Allobranchiibius huperziae: one gene and its partner. The protein of the gene in region 2 interacts with the protein of the main gene of each other region in a pairwise test. Links are inferred from orthologs where the notes say so. Each region holds a gene or a part of one and is shown on either strand. Other genes may lie near its edges.

Region 1 (11,553 bases), 2.3 Mb from region 2 along the record:
GGGTGACCTTAACCGGGTCGATGACACCGGACTTGATCAGGTCGCCGTACTCGCCGGTGGCGGCGTTCAGGCCGTTGCCCGGCTCCAGGTCGCGGACCTTGGAGACCGCGACATAGCCCTCGAGGCCGGCGTTCTCGGCGATCCAGCGCAGCGGCTCGACCACGGCCTTGCCGATCAGTGCGGCACCGGTGGCCTCGTCGCCCTCGAGCGCGAGGTTCTGCAGCGCGGCCGAGGCGTGCACCAGAGCGGAGCCGCCACCGGCGACGATGCCCTCTTCGATGGCTGCCCGGGTCGCGGAGATGGCGTCCTCGATGCGGTGCTTCTTCTCCTTGAGCTCCACCTCGGTGTGCGCGCCGACCTTGATGACGCAGACGCCGCCGGCCAGCTTCGCGAGCCGCTCCTGCAGCTTCTCGCGGTCCCAGTCGGAGTCGGTGCGCTCGATCTCGGCCTTGAGCTCCTTGACGCGGCCGTCGACGTCCGCGGAGTCGCCCTGGCCCTCGATGACCGTGGTGTTGTCCTTGGTCACGACGGTGCGACGGGCCTGACCCAGTACCTCGAGGCCGACCTGGTCCAGCTTCAGACCGATCTCCTCGGCGACGACCTGGCCGCCGGTGAGGATGGCGATGTCCTGCAGCATGGCCTTGCGGCGGTCGCCGAACCCGGGCGCCTTGACCGCGACGACGTTGAACGTGCCGCGGATCTTGTTGACCACCAGGGTCGACAGGGCTTCACCGTCGATGTCCTCGGCGATGATCAGCAGCGGCTTGCCGGCCTGCACGACCTTCTCCAGCAGCGGAAGGACGTCGGCGACGGCGGAGATCTTGCCCTGGTTGATCAGGACGTAGGCGTCCTCCAGGACGGCCTCCATCCGCTCGGGGTCGGAGACGAAGTACGGGCTGATGTAGCCCTTGTCGAACTGCATGCCCTCGGTGAAGTCCAGCTCGGTGATCGCGGTGGAGGACTCCTCGACCGTGATGACGCCGTCCTTGCCGACCTTGTCGAACGCCTCGGCGATGAGCGAGCCGACCGTGCTGTCCTGCGCGGACAGGGTGGCGACCTGGGCGATCTCGTCCTTGCCCTCCAGCTCACGCGCGGTCGCGAGGAGGCGGTCGTTGATGGCCTCGACGGCCTTGTCGATGCCGCGCTTCAGCGCGGACGGGGCGGCGCCGGCCGCGACGTTGCGCAGGCCTTCCTTGACCATGGCCTGGGCGAGCACCGTGGCGGTGGTGGTGCCGTCACCGGCGACGTCGTTGGTCTTGGTGGCGACCTCCTTGGCGAGCTGCGCGCCGAGGTTCTCGTACGGGTCGTCCAGCTCGACCTCGCGGGCGATGGTCACCCCGTCGTTGGTGATCGTGGGGGCGCCCCACTTCTTGTCGATGACGACGTTGCGGCCCTTGGGGCCGAGCGTCACCTTGACGGCGTTCGCGAGTGCGTCGACACCGCGCTCGAGGGACTTGCGGGCGGAGTCGTTGAACTCCAGCGTCTTAGCCATGTGTGGTCCTTAAGTGTTTCGTGGGTGCGTGCGGGGAGGCAGGCGGCTGGTACGACGACGCCCCGGCGGCGGGCCCGGCAGTGTTGATGACGGGCCCACAGCCGGGGCGTGCGACGTACGAGATGTCGTCAGCTACGTGACGACGGGAATTACTTGACGACCGCGAGGATGTCGCGGGCGGAGAGGATGAGCAGCTCCTCGCCGGAGTACTTCACCTCGGTGCCGCCGTACTTGCTGTAGATGACCTTGTCGCCGACGGCGACGTCCAGGGGGACACGGTTGCCGTGGTCGTCGATGCGACCCGGGCCGACGGCCAGGACCTCGCCCTCTTGGGGCTTCTCCTTGGCGGTGTCCGGGATGACCAGGCCGGAGGCGGTGGTCTGCTCGGCCTCGACGGACTTGACGACGACGCGGTCTTCGAGCGGCGTGATGTTGACCGACACGGTGGGGACCTTCCTTGGTGGCCTGCCGATGGCAGGGAGTTGGTGGTCCCTGGGCCCTCGCCGGTGAAGGCCGATCGAGGACGCCGTCGCGGGGTCGGCCTCGGTGCCTGCACTGGCACTGTCCCAGGGGGAGTGCCAGCCCTGAATCTATGCCGGGCGTTAGCACTCGTGCAACTCGAGTGCCAAACCCGCACGAAGGGCCGCGGCAGCGGTCGTCACGGGCGCGTCGTACGTCAGAATGTCCGCCATGGATCCCGCCCTGGTGCACCGGCTCGCGTCGGGCGAGGGGTGGGGTCTGCTGCAGTCGCTGCCACCGTACGACGCGTCCGAGGCGATGTCCCTGGCCACCAGGTTGAGGGGCGAGGGTTTCGACGCCGAGCTGGTCTCCGCGGCGCTCACCCAGTCCGACCTGCGCGCCCGGGCCGTGCCCAAGTTCGGTGCGGCGGCCCGCGAGATGCTCTTCACCCGCGACGGCCTGGAGCAGGCCACCCGGACACGGATCGCCGCCCACCACGCGACCCGGTTCGTCGAGGCCGGGGTACGCCACGTCTACGACCTGGGCTGCGGCATCGGGGCCGACGCCATCGCGCTCGCGAAGGCCGGGATCGCCCTCACAGCCGTCGACACCGACGAGGCGACCGCGGCCATCGCCGCCGTCAACCTGCGCCACTGGCCGCGGGCCCAGGTGCAGCACACGGCCGCGCACGACGTCGCGATCCCGAGCGGTGAGGACGCCCGCGGCTGTGGCATCTGGCTCGACCCTGCGCGACGGACGCCCGGGGTGGCCGACGCCCAGGGCCGCACCCGCCGGCTCTTCCGGCTGGAGGACATCAGTCCATCGTGGGACGACGTCCGCGGCTACCTCACCCGCACCCCCGCCGCCGGGGCCAAGCTCAGCCCGTCCTTCCCGCACGCGGCCGTGCCGGCCGGGGTCGAGGCGCAGTGGACGTCGTACGACGGGGAGGTGCTGGAGTGCGCGCTCTGGGCCGGCGCCACCGTGCGGACGCCCGGGCGCACCGCCTGCGTCGTGCGCGAGCATGTCACCGCGCTCGTGACCGAACGCGACGCACTGGGCGCCCAGCCGCTGCCCGCGGAGCTCGCCCGCCTCGGCCCCTACCTCTACGAGCCGGACCGCGCCGTGATCCGGGCGGGTCTCGTGGGAGCCCTCGTCAACGCGGCCGACGGCCGGGAGCTGTCACCGGGCGTCGGGTACGTCACCGGGCTCGCCGACGTCCAGCTGCCCTGGGCGCGCCGCTACGCCATCACCGACGCCATGCCCTACAACCTCAAGGGGCTTCGCGCGTTGTTGCGCGACCGGGACACCGGCACCCTCACCATCAAGAAGCGCGGGGTCTCCTTGGACGCCGACCAGCTGCGCCGACAACTGCGCCTGCAGGGCGATCGGACGACCACCATCGTCATCACCCGGGTCGGCGGCGCGCAGGTCGTGCTGGTCGTGACGCCGCTGTGACCGGCCGCCGCCGTCTCGCGCCGCTCGCACTGCCCGTGGCGCTCACGCTCGCCGCGTGTTCCGGTGGCGGCGACTCGGCATCGTCGGCGCGCGACTCGGCCGCCCAGGTCCGCACGACGAGCGCGACCCCGTCGGCTCAGCCGACACCGTCGACCTCCACGACCTCGGCGGCACCGTCGACGTCCCGCGCCCACGGGTCGTCGTCCGGCACCCCGACGCGCACACCCACCCGCACCTCGACACCGTCGAGGCGCGCGGGCGCGCCGTCGAAACCGGCCACCTGCATCGACTCGATCGTGGACCGGATGACTCCCGCGCAACGTGCCGGTCAACTGGTGATGGTGGGGATGACGACCGGCGGTGCCGGCGCCGTGCGGCGCGCGATCGCCGTATCGCACGTCGGTTCGGTCTACTACGCCGGCGGCTGGCAGGGGTCCGCGGCGGTGAGCGCCGCGTCGGCGGCCGTGCAGGCGCAGGCGAGCAGCACCGGCTCCCCCGGCCTGCTCGTCGCCGCCGATCAGGAGGGCGGGCAGGTGCAGGAGCTGCGCGGCAGCGGATTCCCGGCCATCGAGTCGGCCACGGCCCAGGCCCGGATGTCCCCGGCTGCGCGTACGGCGTACGCCGCGTCGTTCGCCCGGTCCCTGCATGCCGCGGGTCTCAATCTCGACCTGGCACCCGTGGCCGACACCGTGCCCGCGGCGATCGGCACCCGGAACGCACCGATCGGCGCGTTCCACCGCGAGTACGGCAGCGACCCCGGGGTCGTCGCGGGGGCCGTCGGTGACGTGGTGCGCGGGATGCGGTCCTCGCAGGTGGCCGCCACGCTCAAGCACTTCCCGGGCCTCGGCCGGATCACCAACAACACCGACACCAGCTCGACCGGCATCACCGACCCGGTCGCGAGCACCACCGACCCCTACCTCGGGCCGTTCGCCGCGGGCATCAGCGCGGGCGCCCAGGCGGTGATGGTCTCCTCGGCGCGCTACCCGCGCCTGGACGCCCAACAGCCGGCCGTGTTCTCGCGCGCGGTGGTGACCGGGCTTCTACGCGGCAGGCTGGGTTTCGCCGGGCTGGTCATCACCGACGACGTCGACACGCCTGCCCTCGCGGCCACCCCGGTGGGCGAGCGGGCCGTGCGGTTCGTGCAGGCCGGCGGCGACGTGTTGTTGACCGCGGCGCCCGACCTCGCCCCCGGGCTCACGCGCGGACTGCTGACGCGGATGACGGCGGACCGGGCGTTCTCGGGCGTCGTGGAGACCGCCGTACGACGGGTGCTCGCCACGAAAGCCGGCCTGGGCCTGATCCGCTGCCGCTGAGGAGATCTCCGGGCGGTGGGTCTAGAGCGCCTGAACCATCTCCACCGGCATCGAGGAGTCGGCGGGCAGCGCGAACGAACTGGGCGCGTGTCCGCGAGAGACGACCTGCGCGCCGAGTGCCGCGACCATCGCGCCGTTGTCGGTGCACAACCGCACCCGCGGCACCCGCAGGCTGATCCCGGCATCGGCGCACCGCTGCTCGGCGAGCGCGCGCAGCCGGCTGTTGGCCGTCACTCCGCCGCCGATCTGCAGGTCGTGGATGCCGTACTCCAGGCAGGCGTCGATGGCCTTGCGGGTCAGCACGTCGGCCACCGCCTCGTTGAAGCTGGCGGCCACGTCGGCGACCGGGATCGGCTCCCCCGCCCGCTCGCGCTCCTGCACCCACCGCACGACCGCCGTCTTCAGCCCCGAGAAGGAGAAGTCGAATCGGTGCCGCTCCAGGTCCTTACGCGCGGTCAACCCGCGGGGGAACGCGATAGCCCGCGGATCTCCTTGCGCCGCAGCCTGATCGATGCTCGGCCCGCCGGGGTAGGGCAGCCCGAGGAGCCGCGCGACCTTGTCGAACGCCTCCCCTGCCGCGTCGTCGACGGTCGCGCCCAGCGACTGCACGTCGTCGGCGATGTCGCGCACCAGCAGCAGATTCGTGTGGCCTCCGGAGACCAGCAGCGCGACCGTGGGCTCCGGCAGCGGGCCGTGGTCGAGCACGTCGGCGCAGACGTGGGCGCACAGGTGGTTCACGCCGTAGAGCGGCTTGCCGAGGGCCCACGCCACGGCCTTCGCGGCCGCGACGCCCACCATGAGGGCACCGGCGAGACCCGGACCCGAGGTGACCGCCACCGCGTCGACGTCCGCGAGGCGCGACCCGGCCTCGGCACACGCGCGCTCGATGGTCGGGATCATCGCCTCCAGGTGCGCCCGGCTCGCCACTTCGGGCACCACGCCACCGAAGCGGGCGTGCTCCTGCACGCTGCTCGCGACGGCGTCGGCGAGCAGCGTGGTGCCGCGTACGAACGCGACGCCGGTCTCGTCGCACGAGCTCTCGATGCCGAGCACCAGGGGTCCCTCAGTCGACACGTGTCTCCTCCCCGCGCAGATGGCGCCGCATGACCAGCGCGTCGATGTCGCCCGGCTGGTAGTAGCGCCGGCGTACGCCGATCTGCTCGAAACCGTTGCGCTCGTAAAGTTTCCGGGCAGGGTCGTTGTCGGACCGCACCTCCAGCAGCACTGCCGACACCGCAGCGGCGCTCGCCTGCGCGACCAGCTCCTCCAGCAGCAGCCGCCCGACGCCGGTGCCCTGCGCGCCGGGAGCCACGGCGATGGTCATCACGTCGGCGACGTCGCCGGCCACCGACAGCCCGGCGTACCCGACGACGCGGTCGTCGTCCTGCGCCACCAGGTAGACGCGTTGCGGGCGCCCGGCGAGCTCGCTCCACCAGGTGCGTGCGGACCATGCGTCGTCGACGAAGAGGCGCTGCTCCAACTCGACGAGGGTGTCGATGTCGGTCCAGCTCATCGGGCGCAGCCGCGGCGTCACGGCAGCACCGACTTCTGCCTGGCCGACGGCTGGGCATCCGGCTGCCGCAGGTAGAGCGGTGTGGGGGGCAGCAGTTCGCCGCCGTGCTCGAGCCGGTGCACCACGAGGCCGGCGAGCGCACCGGCGTCGACGTCGGCCACTGGGACGACGGGGCCGAACTCGGCCGGATAGAGCAGAGGTCCACGTCCGGCGGCGGGCAGGGCGCGTACGGCGGGGTCCAGCTCGGCCGGCACGCTGACCGCGGGCTCGCCGTGGCGCACGACGGCACCCGACCGGACCGTGTAGCGCGCCCAGTAGACCTCCTTGCGCCGGGCGTCGGTGGCCACCAGAAACTCGCCATGTTCGCCGTACCCGGCTTGCGTGGCGATCTGGTGGGCGATCGCATCGAGGCTGCAGACCGCGTGCACCGGGATGCCGAGCGCCAGCCCGAGGGTCGTGGCCGTGACGATTCCGACCCGCAGGCCGGTGAACGGTCCGGGACCGACGCCCACGGCCACCGCGTCCAGGTCCTGGGGAGTCAGACCCGCATGCGCCATCACCGAATCGATGGTGGGAGTAAGGGTTTCGGCGTGACGACGAGCGTCCGGTACCGATTCGCTCGCGAGCGTCCGTGTCCCGTCGTGGACGGCGGCGGTGACGGCGGACGTCGCGGTGTCGATGGCCAGCAGCACGTGGCTCACGGTAACGCGGCGAGAAGCTGCTCGAACCGGGGACCGACCGCGCGGGCGCCCACGCGGCGGTCGAGGTCCCCGGTCAACTCCAGCTCGAGTCGCTGCGACGACAGGCTCTCGGCGATGCCGCCGCCCCACTCCACGACGGTCACGGCATCCTCGAGATCGGTGTCCAGATCGACGTCGTCCAGCTCGGCCGGGCCGCTCAGACGGTAGGCGTCCACGTGCACCAGGGGCGGTCCGCCCACCAGCGAGGGGTGGGTGCGTGAGATGACGAACGTCGGCGAGGTGATCGGTCCGCGTACCCCCATCCCGCGGGCGATCCCCTGGGTGAGCGTCGTCTTGCCCGCTCCGAGCCCGCCGGTGAGGATCACCAGGTCGCCGGCGCGCAGCAACGTGCCGAGGCCGGCCCCCCACTCCTGCAGCGCGTCGGCCGTGGCGAAGGTCCACGTGCTCATGACGCCGGGTTGCCCCGGGCCTTCGTGGCCGGGCCGGGCCGGCCGGGCGCCGGCACCCGTTGGACGACGCGACGCGGGCGCTTCTTCGGGCGCGCCTGTCCGGCCAGGGCGCGGCAGGCGCGGTCGATCATGTCGATCAGGTGCTCGTCGACGATCTCGGGATACTCCAGCGGCAGCACATGCCCGGCGTTGCGCACCAGCACGTACTCGGCGCCGGGGATCGCGTCGACGATCGCCTCGGAGTGCGCGTCCGGGGTGATCCGGTCGTGGTCGCCGTGCATGACCAGGGTCTCGATGCCGATGAACTCGCGCAGGGCGTCGCGCTCGTCGTGCAGCATCAGGGACGAAAGGTAGGCCGAGGTGGTGGACATCTTCGTCGCGAAGATCATGTCCGCCACCAGCCGCACGATCGACATCGGCACCGGCGAGGCGAAGGACCACCGGTGCACCAGGTAGCCCTCGAGGTCCTTGCCGGCGTGCCGGGTGCTAGTGACCAGCGCCTCCTGGTCCGACAGCCGCAGCATCGCGGCCGGTCCGAGCCGGTGCACGATCGTGCCCAGCTGTCGGCCCAGGCCGTAGTTGACGCTCGCCAGGTCGCCGGCACTGCTGGAGATGAAGGCCGCGCCGATGACCCTCTCCCGCAACACATCCGGGTAGGCCGAGGCGAACGACATCATCGTCATCCCGCCCATCGAGTGACCGACCAGCACGATCGGCCCCGTCGGAGTGGTCTGCGCGATGACCGCGCCCAGGTCGCGCCCGAGCTGCCGCACGGTGTACGTCGAGTCCTCGGCCTCCTCGCTGCGGCCGTGACCTCGCACGTCCCAGAGCACCACGCGGTAGCCGGCGGCCCGCAGCATCCGGCGCTGGAAGACCCAGACCGTGAGGTTGTGGGTGTAGCCGTGCGACAGGATCACCGTCGGGCGACTCTCGTGTCCCTCCGGCTCATCGATCTCGACGTGCAGCGGCACGCCGTCCTCGGCGATGACGACGCGCTCCTCGTCGGGCACCTCGACGTAGTCGCCGGCGACGCCGAGCGAGATCGCCGTACGCCGCGCGCGCCAGAGGCGGTCGGCGGCGACCCCGGCGGCTGCCGCCACCGCCGCACCGGCGAGTCCCGCGCCGATGCCGAGGACCGAGCGACTGGGGCTCACTGCTGCTCCCCCAGGTGGACGCGCGGCAACCGGTTGCTCATCCGCGTCACGATCTCGTAGGAGATCGTGCCGGTGGCCTCCGCCCAGTCCTGCGCGGTGGGTGCGCCGTCCTCGCCCGCGCCGAAGAGCACGACGGGGTCGCCCGCCCGGACCGCGGCGTCGCCGACGTCCACGACGAACTGGTCCATGCACACGCGGCCGGCAATCGTGTAGCGCTTGCCGGCGACCTGCACCGGCCCGACGTTCGACCCGGCGCGCGGCACGCCGTCGGCGTACCCCATCGGCACGTCGACGACCGTCGTGTCCCGCTCCGGTGCGTAGGTGTGGCCGTAGCTGACGCCCTGGCCTGCCGGAATCCTCTTGACCAGTGCCGCATTCGCTGTCGCCGACATGGCCGGACGCAGGCCGAACGAGGCCGGGTCACCCAGGTGCGGCACGGGGCTCAGCCCGTAGACGGCGAGGCCGGGGCGGACCATGTCCCAGGCCGCGGACGGCTGGGTGAGGGTCGCGGCCGAGTTGGACATGTGCCGCACCTCGATGGCGAACCCGGCCCGCTCCACGTCGCGCACGGCGTCGGCGAATTTCTCCTGCTGGGCGCGCACGGTGGGGTGCTCGGGGGCGTCGGCGAACGCGAAGTGGGTGAAGACGCCGACCACGTCGAGCGCTCCCTCGGCGGCGAGCGGCCCCGCGGCGCGTACGAGCTCGGTCCAGTCGGCGCCGTAGGCACCGTTGCGCGCCAACCCCGTGTCGACCTTGAGCTGGACCCGTGCGGGGCGGCCGAGCCGGCGAGCGGCGTCGGCGATGGCCTGCAGCGCCCACGGCGCGGAGACGCCGACGTCGATCCCGCGCTGCACCGCCGGGTCGAAGTCGAGGCCGGGCACGTGCAGCCAGGACAGGACGGGGGCCTCGATCCCCGCGTCGCGCAGAGCGACGGCCTCGGCCAGTTGGGCCACGCCGAGCCAGGTGGCGCCCCCGCGCAGGGCGGCGCGGGCGCTCGGCACCAGTCCGTGTCCGTAGGCGTCGCCCTTGACCACGGCCATCACCTGCGCGTTGCCGGACAGCTCCTTGAGGCGGGCGACGTTGTCGCGGATCGCGCCCAGATCGATCGTGAGTCGTGCGGGCTCGCAGGCAGGCAACGGATCGGTCATGACGCGCACAGTCTCGCATTGCAGCCCTCGGAAGTGGCCGAGGCGGGGCGGGCCGGGGCGCTCGTGCCGTCTCAGGGTCCTCTCACCTGCGGTTCACCACGCTTCCGGCCATGGACACCGCCACCCGGCCCCGAGCACTGACGCGCACCGCCAACAAAGTCCCGGAGATCACCGTCTTCTTCTGGGTCATCAAGATCCTGTGCACCACCGTCGGCGAGAGCTTCGCCGACTACGTCAATGCCACGCTCGGGTTCGGCCTGGGCAACACCACCCTGGCCTTCTCCGCAGCCCTGGTCGTGGTCCTGGTCGTGCAGTTCCGGGCGAGGAGGTACATCCCGGTCGTCTACTGGCTTGCCGTGGTGCTGATCAGCGTGGTCGGCACCCTGCTCACCGACAACCTCACCGATGGACGGGGCGTCCCCCTGTGGATCAGCACCGTCGTCTTCGCGGTGGCGTTGGCCGTCGTCTTCGGCATCTGGTGGGCCCGGGAGCGGACGCTGTCGATCCACACCATCGTCACCCCCTCCCGTGAGGGCTTCTACTGGCTCACCGTCCTCGTCACCTTCGCGCTCGGCACCGCCGCCGGCGACTGGACCCTGGATCTGACCGGTTGGGGCCCCGGTGCCGCCGTCCTCCTGCCCGTGGCACTGATCGTCGCCGTGATCGCTGCATGGCGCTTCGGTGCCGGCCCGGTGCTGTGCTTCTGGCTCGCGTACATCCTGACCCGGCCGCTGGGCGCCAACATCGGGGACTATCTGGCCTCCGGCTCCGCCGACGGAGGGCTCGGTCTGGGCACCCTGGTCACCAGCGCGGTCTTCCTCGCCGCGATCGGCGCGACCGTCGCCTACCTCACCGTCTCGAAGGTCGACCGCACCTCGGGATCCGCTCTGGACGCCGCCTGACCGCGGGCCCCGAGCGGGATGCTGGGGTGCGCGGGTGCAGGGAAGTGACCGTTCGGCCGGCAACCCACCCGCGTAGGCGGCACCACCGCGGGAAAGTGCCCGTAGGGCCGATAAGCCACCCACCGACACGCCGATGAGCACGGACAACGACGGAATGCGTCAGCCTCTGCCGCTCCCGAGGCCCAGCACGACCGCGATCCCGAGGGCGCTGCGCGGGTCGTAACCGGTGCGCCACAGCCCGCCGTGCACGGCCCGCACCGCCTCCTCCTGCCAGGGGGACGGCTGCGGCGCCGGGTCGGCGTAGAGGTCGTGCACCAGCAGAGCAGCCATCAGGGTCGCGCTGGTCGCGGGCGCGAAGACGGTCACGCCGAAACGGTGCGACCCGGCGTACGCCGAGGCGAGCAACCGGTTCTTCAACACCGAGCGGGTGCGGGTCGGCGGCGCGACGTTCATCGAGACCCGCACCCCCTCGGCCCGCGCGGCGATCGCCCGCCAACGGTGAATGCGTTTGGCGAGAAGGTAGTTCGGCCCCTGCTGCGGTACGACACTGTCATTGATGCCGGGGTCCTCGTCGGGCGCGTAGTTGCGCTGCAGCAGCCGCCCGCCGGACACGGCGCGGCCGACCGGTCGCAACCGACGCAACGGAGTGCGGCGTTCGTACGCCGCCGTGGAGGCCTCGACCGCCTCCCGCGGCACCACGAAGATGTCGGTCGGGGTCGCGAGCCACGCCATCGACAGGTCACCTCGGGTGCGTTGCAGATGCGAGGTGAGTGCGTCGGCCGCAGCGGCCAGCCGCAGGTTGACCGCGCCGTCGGCGTAGAGATAGTTGCCGAGCACGAGATGACCGGGCTGACGGGCGATCCAGTCGGTCACCTGCGGCAGGTCGTGCAGCAGATCTGCGCCCGCGACCTCGCCGGCGGCAGTGTCGGCGACCGGGTAGGTGAGCTTCCCGGCGGAGTCCGAC
Region 2 (11,474 bases):
GCGCCACCCGTGTCTCTCCGAAGGATCGGCCCGCGGAGCGTGCCACAACACGATCGGCTAACGGGTCGGCGGGTGTCGGCGCCACCATCTCTGACGTTTGACCATGGCTCCTCTGGCAAGTGCAGCCGCGAGATGGTCGGTCACGGTGTCGGCCGCGTTGCCGAGTTTCTCCTCGGTCGTAATTGACGGTGACGCGAGTAGCTCCGCATCGCCTAAGCCGGCCTAGACGACTTTACGGATCGCCACCCAGTCATGATCGGTGCCCATGCCCGCAAGTGTCGGGGGTTCACTCATGCGGGGGAGACTTCTCCGGACAGTCAGTTTCGGCTCTTTCCCTCGGCTAGTTCGCCGTCGGCTGACCAGTACACCGTTGCTCTCCACCACGAGCCGTATTCGGTGATCTCATCGCCGGAGATGTGCACGTCAAGCACCTGGCTCGTCGCGAAGTCGGCGCCCTCGATGCTGTCGGCGAGGCGACGCAGCAAGAGAGGGAGGTCATTGGACGTGGGTCCTTGTGCGTTGCACACGCTGAAGTGACGGCAGGGGTAAGAAGGAGAAGCCATCCGGTGAGTATCCAGGTCACCAATCACAGACCTACCCACGTGATCCGCTTCAGCCCGAGTGCCGGTGTGGTTCACCAGGCGGGGCTCGGCACGCAGCAATTGGGAATCGATGCGACCCTGAGCCATGCGCTGGTGGCGACGGGAAGTGATTCGTGTGGTTTCAGGTCCTTTGGGCCCGATGGAGCCCGTGTTGTCCGCTGAGGAGCGTGGCAGTGTGACGCCAGCACACCGCCAGCTCATCTCTACTCTCACCCAGAGCCAAGAACTCGAATGGTCTGGTGTGGCGCTGTTGTCATGCCTGCGGTGGTTGTGCACCAGCACGCTGACGGAGGCGCCCGAGGTGCAGGTGGATGGGGCGTGGACCGATGGGTCCGAGACGTTCTGTGTCGTGTACCGGGTGCCTTACGGGCCCCCGAGGGGGGTCGGGTTTTGGTGTCACCGCGCTGAAGGCAACCCGATCGGAACGATTGATTCTGATGGCGACGACTCAGAACCCGTGGAATTCGGGCGGCAGGTCGCCGATTTCGAGATCGGAGAACCCCTTGGCTCGAGGGTTATGCGACTACGGCGGGACGAGCACGGTGTGGGGTGGTGGGGGTCCTTGGTCGACGACCTTCCTGTTCGGTCTTCGACACAGAACTAGACCCCTTGGTGCCACTCAGCGCATGTTGGCGATCCGTGGCTAAGTTCTCAGCCCGTCCCGTTTAGGGAAGCGTCGACGGGACGCCCTGGCGGCACGCGACTGTGCCAGCCGGTGAGTTGCGCCAATCATCCCGCAAGACCCGTCCGGTGACGCATCCCGGTCAGGGGAGGTCAAGCGAGAAACCCGAAGAGTTCTCATGCCGCTTGTCCCCCACCCGGCACAAGCCGCATAAATAGGCCGCCATCTCGTCGAATCGCTACCAAGCTGCTGCGGAGGTCAAGAAGTCACCGGCGACGAGCGGCGGGTGCCACCGACCGGACATCCGCCGCACTCTGAAGAACTACCTTGCCCGCCACCTGTGGCACGTCGTGGAACGCCACGAGACCCTTTAACCGCCCACGGATAGTGGCCTCTGACCCCGGTTGACCCACTGCCACCAAGAACGACCGGAAAGCGTCTTCGCTGCGGCCGTGACCACTATGGTTCGGCCTGTGAGGGGTCAGAATATTCGAGGAATCGCAGCCCTGCTGGCTATCGTTGTCCTCCTGGCGGCTGCCGTGTCAGCAGTTCGCTACCGCCACGCCTACGGCACCTTCAACGTGGCGGTTCGACCCGTACACCTCTATATCGGCGGATACCGTTTCGAACCAATAGACCAGGTTGACCTCTCGCCCCAGGAGCTCGCCAGGTTCCGCCCAGGAGCGCCCCACCTGCACTCCGTCGGCACATGGTCTCTGCTCCCGGTTGTCGGCGGACGATCCAAAAACGTCATTACACCGGACACCGGCAAATGCATCGCCTTGGCTGCCATCGAACTTGGGCACAATCACCGAGCGTTTTACGCGATGGAAGACATCGCCAACAACCCTGCCTGCGGCGTCTGACAGCCACGTCGGAGGACTCCGCACTTGACGACGCTCTATGGGAGCGTCGTTACCGAACCGGCCTCAAACACAGTTCGTGCCGGTGCCATGCCGGTAGGTTCACCGTCATGACCGCCCCAGGCGCCGACACGATGTCGATCGGCCGACGTGTCGACCGTCGTTAGCCGACCGCGCCATTGGCCGCGGAAGGCCACTCTCGCGGCGGTCAGCGCGGTCCTCGTGGTGTGCACCGCGGTCGCGCTACTTCTGGGCGCTCTCGACCATCGGTACGGCCCCATCCGGGGCGGCAGCTTCAGCGGCCCGGTGTCCAACGACTTGGCCCTCAGCAGCGAGGACTCCTCATACCGCCTCACCTTGGCCCCGAGAACCGCGGGACAGGTGATCGGCTCCCTCTACAACCCCGGGTCGCACGCCGTGACGATCCGTTCCGCCAGCGCCGGGGACATGGCGCCCGCAATCGGCGTGCAGTGGTCGGTCTTCCACACAGTGCCCGAGGGGTCGGCCTTCGGAGTCGACACACCCTGGCACTCATTCCCGGCCACGATCCCCGCGCAAGGATTCATCCGCCTGCTCCTCACGCTGCACCGACCCAGCACCTGCCCACCGAACGCCAGTTTCCGCAGTGACAGCACCTTCGACGGTTCGCTGCTGCTGCGGTGGAAGTCCTTGCTGCGAACCCACACGACGTTCGCCGACAACGTCACCCTGCCCATCAAGATCTGCTGACCCGCCCAGCACACGGGAACACGCTGCCAACCGCAATCACCTGTTGATGGAATGGGATCCGAGTCGGACAGATGAGCTCGAAATCCCGATCGGGACCTCAGACCACCACCTCTAGGCCCGTTGTCGGTGTCGTTCTGGGGTCCCCAGAACGACAGCCAGCATTCGCACGGCAGCCACATCGCACGCCATCGACGCACAGACCTCGAAGGCCAACCTCTAGCGCCGTTTCGACGTCTCAGGAACAAAGCTGGGACTAGCGTCGGCACGCAGGAGAAGTATCGCGATAGCCACCCGGCCATTGAGGAAAGCGTGGCCACATGAAAACCGTCCGTCTCCCGCTGGTGTCCATCGCGTTGCTCGGGTTTGCATCGCTCTGCGGCTGCGGCTCCGAATCGCGCCCTCCCGCGCAGGCCGCGCCCTGGGCCCCCCTTGCCCGGGGAACGATTACCGGACTGGACCTCGGGTCCTTCTCCTGCTTCGTATCTGCCGCTACGCCAGGCTCAACTGCCCCGAGGCCGGCCATCGCGGCCGTAGCGGATAGTCACGGGCGATGGGCGTGGAGAATGCAACCCAGGACGAACTACGTTTTCACAGCAACAAGCCACGACAAGCTCGGGAGCACCGTGCCCGTGTTCCAGGGCTCGAGCTTGAAGATTTTCGCGCCGACGTCCGCCCGCGAGATGAGTGTCGCAATCCACGTCGCGAAGGCGTAGACCGATCCGACGAGGACGATCGGTCATGACACTTCGTCTAAGAAATGACCGGTAATCGGGACTGCGACAGATGGATGATCGAGAACGCCGGCCCGATTGGTCTTTGTCCACCACCGCCGCGCTAAGCCCATGGCGCGTACGTGGCGGGCCGCCGAATTTGATCGGCGCCGGGTACTGCGTCAGTCGGCGGGCGTGCCTACCGGGACGGGCTTCTCCGCCGCCAGGCTGTTGCCGGCCGGAATCGTCGAGCAGGTGCTGGGCGCCGGGACGCCGGCGAAACGGGCCTGCACCCACGCCGCCGCCGTGGTGAGCCAGGTGATGCCCACATCGGTGTGACCCAGCGCCCCGAACTCGGTGTACTGCACGGCGTTCCCGGCCGCGCAGTACCTGCGAGCGATGCTGCGCACATCGCCGGTGACCATCACGCCGTCCCCGGTGCCGTACTTCGCCGACGGCTGGGTGCCCTCGCCGACGCCGTACGCGCCCTGCAGGATCTGGAACGGGATGGTCGGCGACGGGGCGAGCCCGGCGTTGACCTTGTTCAGGACGGCGGCCAGTCCCGGGATCGAGTCGGGGTTGGCGTACTGCGGCTTCACGAGCTGCTGGAACGTCAGTCCGGGGTACTTGCCCTCCGCGTCGCCGATGCCCGCGTTCTTCGTCGCGCCGAGCACGGCCTTGCCGTACGTCGACAGGTAGGGCGACAGGTCCATGGCGAACCCGCGCTCGAGCCCGTTGATCGCGAGCAGGGCGACCCCGCTCCACTTGGTCGAGCCGTTGACGTACTTCAGGTTGTGCGCCGGGTCGACGTAGACGCCGCCCTCGGTCGCCCCGACCAGATGGCGGTTGATGTCGGGCGCGTACGACGGCGCCAGTTGCGCGGCCCACTCCGTCGCGATCGACCCGCCGGAGTAGCCCATCATCGCGAAGTCGGTGTTCGATCCCAGACCGAGCGCGCTCGACTTGCCCACGGCCCGCATCGAATCCAACGTCATGTAGCCGTTCTCCGGACCGATGGTGTAGTGCGGCACCTGACCCTCGAAGTCCGGGACGTTCACGTCGTAGCCGGCGCTCAACAGGGAGGTGAACGCGAGCTGCTCCTCCGCGAAGGTCTGCGCGCCGGGCGAGGTCGACCCCGCGATGCTGCGCGACGGGCTGTCCGCGACGTTGAGGGAGTCGTAGAACGAGTTGTAGGTGACGACCTTGTGAGTGACGTCGGGGACGGGCGAGTGGATCACGCTCGTCACGTTGGCGACGGCCTGACCCGTCTGGGTGCGGGTGCGATAGAGCAGCTGGGTGACCTGCACGGGCGTCGCGATCCCCTGCACGTGGTAGGTGATCGTGCGGCTCTTCAGCACGGTGCCCGGCGCGAACGACGCGAGCGTGCGAGCGCCGGTATAGGCGTAGAACGGCCCGGTGCGCTCCCATCCGCCCTTCGACTGCGGCGTCGCCGCGTGTGCCGGGAGGGAGCCCGTCGCGATGGCACCTGCGGTCATGAGCAGCGCGGCGGTGGCGACGCCGTAGCGGCGTAGAGAGGTGGTTCGCATCAGGATCCTTCGCGGAGAAGTCAGCGCCGATCGACGATGTGTCGTGGGTCACTGTCGTGCTGTCGAGGCTACCTTCGGGTAACCCGCCCGACAAGGCCATCGCCGGCGAGGCCGTGCCCGGCACGCCCGGAAGTGACACGATGCAGGTGTGGGCCTGGACATCACCGCCGCCCGGCCGTGGCCGGCACTGCTGGATCTCCCCTGGGAGACCCCGCTCGAAGACTGGCCCGAGGACCTGCTGGCCGCACTTCCGCGCGGAATCTCCCGTCACGTCGTGCGATTCGTGCGCATCGAGGGCCGGATCATCGCGGTCAAGGAGATCAAGGCCGATATCGCCCGCCGGGAGTACTCGCTGCTGCGCAATCTGCGCCGCCTCGACCAGCCTGCGGTGGAGGCCGTCGGCATCATCGCCGGGCGCGTCGACGTGCACGGCGAACCCCTCGACGCCTGCCTGCTGACCCGACACCTTCAGTTCTCCCTGCCGTACCGCGCGATGCTCAGCCAGGCGCTGCGGTCCGGCACGGTGCAGCGTCTGATCGACGCGCTCGCAGTGCTGCTCGTGCGACTGCACCTGAACGGCTTCTGGTGGGGCGACGTGTCGCTGTCGAACACCCTCTTCAAGCGCAACGCCGGCGAGTTCGCGGCCTACCTGGTGGACGCCGAGACCGGAGAGCTGCACAACCGACTGAGCGACGGCCAGCGCGCCCACGATCTCGACATCGCCCGGGTCAACATCGCCGGCGAGCTCATGGATCTGCAGGCAGGCGGGCTGCTGTCGGACGAGATCGACGCCATCAGCGTCTCCGAGCGGATCATGACCCGGTACGCCGAGCTGTGGGCCGAGCTGACGCGCGTCGAGACCATCGACCGCGGCGAACGCTGGCTGGTGGACGAGCGCATCCGACGCCTCAACACCCTCGGCTTCGACGTCGGCGAGCTCGACATCGAGACCGATGTCGACGGCACCCGGATCCGCATCCAGCCGAAGGTGGTCGACGCCGGGCATCACTCGCGGCGGTTGCTGCGGTTGACCGGACTGGACGTCGAGGACAACCAGGCCCGGCGACTCCTGAACGACCTGGACTCCTTCCGCGCCGCGCACGACCGCCAGAACGATGACGAGGAGATCGTGGCGCACGACTGGCTCACCACGATCTACGAGCCCATCACCCGCGCCGCGCCGCGGGATCTGCGCGCCAAGCTGGAGCCGGCTGAGCTCTTCCACGAGGTGCTGGAGCACCGGTGGTACATGTCGGAGAAGCTCGAGCGCGACGTCTCGATCGACGAAGCGGTGCGCGACTACGTGGACTGGGTGCTGCCCGACAAACCGGACGAACGGTCCGTGGTCGGCGTCGACACCCAGTCGATCCCCGTACGCGCCAGGGACTGAGGTGCCGGTGAGCCCGAAAGGGACTCGCGCGGCACGCGGTCCCACTACTGTGCTCCGCACTGACCACAACGTCGACGGGGATCACGCATGAGCAACAACGACAATCCGTGGGAACAACCTCCGAGCGGTGAGGGCGAGCCTTCGGGCTACCCCCAGTACGGCGGGCAGCCGAACCAGGGCGGATACGGCCAGCCCCCCGCTCAGGGTGGCGATTACGGCCAGCAGGGCGGGTACGGCCAGCAGGGCGGCTACGGCCAGCCCCCCGCCCAGGGCAGCGAGTACGGCCAGGCACCGGTGCAGGGCGGTGGCTACGGGTCCCCGCAGCAGTACGGCGGCGCGCCCCTGGCGACGCAGAGCGGTCTGTCCGGCTGGGGCAAGCGGGCCGGGGGCCTCCTGATCGACGTCATCGTGCCCGGTTTCGTGGTCTACATCGTGGTGATCGTCGCCTCGGCCATCAACGGCAAGCTAGGGCTCCTCGTGGGCTTGATCCTCTACCTGGGGCTGCTGGCGTTCCACATCTGGAACCGTTGGCTGAACGGCGGCCGGACCGGACAGACGTTGGGCCGCAAGCAGTTCGGCACCAAGCTGATCGGCGAGGAGACGGGGCAACCGATCGGCCCGTTGACGGCCTTCGTACGCGACATCGCGCACCTCGTGGACACCGTGATCTGCTACATCGGGTGGCTCTTCCCGCTGTGGGACACCAAGCGGCAGACCCTGGCGGACAAGATCATGAAGACGGTGGTCATCGACGTCCGCTGAGCGCGCGACGACTCACACAAGCAGCGACGAGCCCGCATCCTCTCCGGAGGGTGCGGGCTCGTCTGCTGCGGGGATCAGCGCTCGTGGTCGGGTGCCAGCGCACCCGACAGGTGGTCGTAGGCCACGTGGGCGTGTAACCGCACCCCGGTGGCCAAGGTGTCGTCGTCGGCGTAGAAGTGCGGGTTGTGGTTGGAGGCCACGCCGCGCCCGCCGGGGATCGGCGTCAGGTCGGTGCGGTCGTCGTTGAACCGGGTGTCCTGCACGCCGAGCATGACGTAGAGGCCGCCGTACGCGTTCACGAACTCCGAGACATCGTCGTAGCCGAGGGTGGGCGGCGTCTGGATCACGTTGTCCTCGCCGCCGACTCGCCGCAGCGTCGGCAGACCGGCGTCGACCCACGCCTGGGTGTGGTGCACCGCCGGCACGTCCTGCAGGAATTGCGTGGTCGCGGTGCACCCGTACGCCGCAGCGCTGTGCTCGGCCAAAGTAGCGACCCGCTCCTGCACCTGGGACATGTCCGATTCGACGGAACAGCGGATCGTGCCCCACAGCGTCACCGTCTGGCCGATCACGTTGAAGCGCCCGACGTCCTGCACGTGCCCGATGCTCACCGTCACCGGATTGAACGCGTTGACCTGTCGGTAGATCTGGCCGATGCCGGTCAGGACGGCTCCCGCCGCGGGCATCGGGTCCACACCCATCCACGGAGTCGACCCGTGCACCTGCTCGCCGGTGATCTCGGTCTTGATCAGGCAGGAGGCGCCGTACTGGTTGCCGACCCGATACCCGATCACGCCCTTGGGCAGGGGTCCGACGTGCATGCCGAAGACCATCGTCGGGTCGACGCCGTCGAGCGCACCCTGGGCGATCATCTCCCTGGCGCCGCCCTTCTCGGTGACCGGCGGACCCTCCTCGGCCGGCTGGAACACGAACACCACCGTGCCCGGCAGCTGGTCCCGGACCCCTGCCAGCACCGTCGCCGCACCGAGGAGCATCGCTGTGTGGCAGTCGTGCCCGCAAGCGTGCGACACCGGGAACGGGCCGCCCGGGTACTCCTCGTCGACCACCGTCGAGGCGAACGGCACCCCGGACAGGTCCTCGACCGGGAGCGCGTCGATGTCCGCCCGCAGCACGATCACCCGGTCACCAGGGCGCCCGCCGCGCAGGATGCCCACGACGCCGTGCCCGGCGATGTCGGTGCGGACCTCGTCCAGGTCGAGGGACCGTAGGTGGTCGGCGATGAACCCGGCGGTCTTCACCTCACGGTTGGACAGCTCCGGATGCTCGTGCACGTGGTGGCGCCAGCGCACCACGTCATCGGCGACCTGGTCGACTCCGCGATCCAGCTCGGCGTACACCTCGGCATCGGTCACGGCACCTCCACGGGCGTCGGATGTGGTCAGGACCTCGTCGCGCGCTTGCGGGCGATCTCGTAGAGCGCGACGGACGCCGCGATGCCCGCGTTGAGCGACTCGGTGCTCGCGCTCATCGGGACCGACACGATCTGGTCGCAGTTCTCCCGGACGAGCCGGGACAACCCCTTGCCCTCCGAGCCCACGACGACGACCAGCGGCTCGGTCGCCAGCTGTACGTCGGGCAGCTCGACCTCGCCGTCCATGTCGAGCCCGAGGACGAAGAACCCCGCCTTGCGGAAGTCCTCGAGGGTGCGGTTCAAGTTGCCCGCGAGGGCAACGGGCACCCGCGCCGCGGCGCCGGCCGACGTCTTCCACGCCGACGCCGTCATGCCGACCGACCGTCGTTCGGGCACGATCACGCCGTGTCCGCCGAAGGCACCGACCGAGCGGAGGATGGCGCCGAGGTTGCGGGGGTCGGTGATCCCGTCCAGCGCCACGACGAGCGGGATCCCGGGTGCCTCGGGATCGAAGAAGTCGTTGGGGTGCGCGTAGTCGTAGGGCGGCACCTGCAACGCCAGACCCTGGTGTACGGCGCCGTCGGTGATCCGGTCGAGCTCACCGCGCGGGGTCTCCAGGATGGGAATGGCCCGGTCCGCGGCCAGCTTCAACGCGCTGCGGACCCGGTCGTCGGACTCGATGCGCCCGGCGACGTACATCGCGGTCGCGGGGATCTCGGCCCGCAGCGCGTCCAGCACCGAGTTGCGGCCGGCGACGATCTCCGAGCTGGGCTTCTTCGAGCCCGAGCGACCACGCGACGGTCCGCGCGACGAGGAGCCGCCGCTGCCGCCACTTGATGAAGACTTGCTGTACGCCTTGTGATTGGGCCGCTCGGTCGCCTTCGGGGTCGGGCCCTTGCCCTCCAGTCCGCGTCGTCGCTGACCGCCGCTGCCGACGCTGGCGCCCTTGCGGCTCGCACCCTTGCGGATGGCGCCGCGGCGCTGGGAGTTGCCGGCCATGATGTGCTCTTTTCCTTGAAGTGCGTGGGCGCGATGGGTGTCGCGCGCGGGTCAGGTCTGTTCGGTGGTGGCCTCGGCCAGGGACCAGCGGGCGCCGTCGGCGGTGTCCTCGACGACCACACCGGCGGCCGCGAGCTGATCGCGCACCCGGTCGGCGGCGGCGAAGTCCTTGGCGGCTCGGGCCGCGGCACGTTGCTCGATCAGCGCGTCGACGAGGCTGCCGAGGGCGTGACCGCTGCGATCACCGCCGTCGGAGGCCCATTCGGGCGCATAGGGATTGACCCCGAGTACGTCGGTCATCGCGACGACCTGCAGGGCCAGCTCGCGTGCCTTCGCCGACTCGTGCTCGTCCAGGGCGATGTTGCCCTCGCGCACGGTGTCGAACACGACGGCGAGCGCACCGGAGACGTTCAGGTCGTCGTCCATCGCAGCCGAGAACGCCTGAGGCAGCCCAGCGTCGAACGCGGTCGGCGCACAACCCAGCGCCCGGTCGAGGAACCCCTCGATCCGTGAGACCGCGGCGGCGGCCTCATCGAGGGATCCCTCGTGGTATTCGATCGTCGAGCGGTAGTGCACCGCGCCGAGGTAGTAGCGCAGCACCAGCGGCCGCACCGTCTTGGTGATCTCGGTGACAGCCAGGGTGTTGCCGAGCGACTTGCTCATCTTCTCGCCGCCGAGCGTCACCCAGCCGTTGTGCATCCAGTAGCGCGCGAAATCCATTCCGGCCGCGCGTGACTGGGCCAACTCGTTCTCGTGGTGCGGGAAGCGCAGGTCGATGCCTCCGCCGTGGATGTCGAACGTCTCGCCGAGCCAGCGCCGCGCCATCGCCGAGCACTCCAGGTGCCAGCCGGGCCGGCCGCGACCGAACGGCGTCGGCCAGCTGGCCGACTCCGGCTCGTCACTCTTGCGACCCTTCCAGAGCGCGAAGTCGCGGGGGTCGCGTTTGCCGCGCGGGTCGGCGTCCGCGGCGTCCTCCATGTCGTCGATGTTCTGGTGGGTCAGCTCGCCGTACGCGGGCCAGGACCGCACGTCGAAGTAGACGTCGCCGCTGTCGTCGGGCGCGGCATACGCGTGACCCTTCTCGATCAGCGTCTCCATCAGCTCGACCATGTCGGTGACGTGGCCGGTGGCACGCGGCTCGTACGTCGGTCGGCCCACCCCGAGCAGGTCCAGGGCGTCGCTGGTCTGCCGCTCATGCTCGTAGGACCACGCGAACCACTGCGCGTCGTTGGCCCGCGCCTTGTCGAGGATCTTGTCGTCGATGTCGGTGACGTTGCGGACCAGTGTCACGTCGTACGCGTGCCCGATGGTCAGCCAGCGGCGCAGGATGTCGAACGCGACGGCGAAGCGGACGTGGCCGATGTGCGGGCTGCCCTGGGTGGTGAGGCCGCAGATGTAGAGCCCGACCCGGCCTTCCTGCAACGGCTGGAACTCACGCAGCTGCCGCGTGGCGGTGTCGTAGATGTGCAGGCTCACCCGCCGAGTTTATCGGGACCGCGCGGGCCCGACCGACCATCGCCGGCGCCCGAGTGGGTTGTGAGCGCCACGGTCACTTTCCTGCGACGGCGTACGGCGGGCGCGTGGGTTGTCGGCGCTTCGGTCACGTTCCTGCACGCGGCGCTCTCGCGCAGACGCCCGGTCAGGAGCCGGCGTCGATCCACTCCTGCAGGTGCGGGGCCTCATCGCCGATGGTGGTGGCGTCGCCGTGGCCTGTCAGCACCCGGGTCTGCGGCGGCAGGGTGAGCAACCGGTCCCGGATCGAATCGATGATGACCGGGAAGCTGCTGAACGAGCGTCCCGTGGCTCCCGGGCCTCCATGGAAGAGGGTGTCGCCGGTGAGGACGATCCCCAGGTCCGGGAGGTGGAAGCAGCAGGCGC

What was found.
Region 1: the proteins of rlmB (region 2) and tsaE interact in binary tests that used the Escherichia coli proteins (3 or more experiments, as listed by UniProt). The link is inferred for Allobranchiibius huperziae from one-to-one orthologs.

Annotation. Positions count from the first base shown.
Region 1 is NZ_JACCFW010000001.1:762,936-774,488, reverse strand. Bases 5,660-8,658 are described here. They hold tsaE (tRNA (adenosine(37)-N6)-threonylcarbamoyltransferase complex ATPase subunit type 1 TsaE), read right to left. Parts: upstream 7,386-8,658; coding sequence 6,933-7,385; downstream 5,660-6,932. Other genes in these bases: alr (alanine racemase), read right to left, coding at 8,536-8,658; HNR15_RS03640 (alpha/beta fold hydrolase), read right to left, coding at 7,382-8,539; tsaB (tRNA (adenosine(37)-N6)-threonylcarbamoyltransferase complex dimerization subunit type 1 TsaB), read right to left, coding at 6,253-6,927; rimI (ribosomal protein S18-alanine N-acetyltransferase), read right to left, coding at 5,786-6,235; tsaD (tRNA (adenosine(37)-N6)-threonylcarbamoyltransferase complex transferase subunit TsaD), read right to left, coding at 5,660-5,796. Outside these bases: groL (chaperonin GroEL), read right to left, coding at 1-1,492; co-chaperone GroES, read right to left, coding at 1,642-1,935; HNR15_RS03675 (class I SAM-dependent methyltransferase), read left to right, coding at 2,183-3,406; HNR15_RS03670 (hypothetical protein), read right to left, coding at 3,543-3,692; HNR15_RS03665 (glycoside hydrolase family 3 protein), read left to right, coding at 3,712-4,722; more of tsaD, read right to left, coding at 4,744-5,659; more of alr, read right to left, coding at 8,659-9,687; HNR15_RS03630 (COG4705 family protein), read left to right, coding at 9,798-10,589; HNR15_RS03625 (hypothetical protein), read right to left, coding at 10,749-11,553. UniProt on the Escherichia coli protein: Required for the formation of a threonylcarbamoyl group on adenosine at position 37 (t(6)A37) in tRNAs that read codons beginning with adenine.
Region 2 is NZ_JACCFW010000001.1:3,024,318-3,035,791, forward strand. The notes cover bases 7,611-10,530. They hold rlmB (23S rRNA (guanosine(2251)-2'-O)-methyltransferase RlmB), read right to left. Parts: upstream 9,597-10,530; coding sequence 8,625-9,596; downstream 7,611-8,624. Other genes in these bases: HNR15_RS14345 (amidohydrolase), read right to left, coding at 7,611-8,598; cysS (cysteine--tRNA ligase), read right to left, coding at 9,648-10,530. Also shown: HNR15_RS14315 (hypothetical protein), read right to left, coding at 318-563; HNR15_RS14320 (hypothetical protein), read left to right, coding at 1,698-2,090; HNR15_RS14325 (hypothetical protein), read left to right, coding at 2,238-2,816; HNR15_RS14330 (lipase family protein), read right to left, coding at 3,709-5,073; HNR15_RS14335 (DUF4032 domain-containing protein), read left to right, coding at 5,222-6,463; HNR15_RS14340 (RDD family protein), read left to right, coding at 6,551-7,225; more of HNR15_RS14345, read right to left, coding at 7,300-7,610; more of cysS, read right to left, coding at 10,531-11,072; HNR15_RS14360 (MBL fold metallo-hydrolase), read right to left, coding at 11,236-11,474. UniProt on the Escherichia coli protein: Specifically methylates the ribose of guanosine 2251 in 23S rRNA.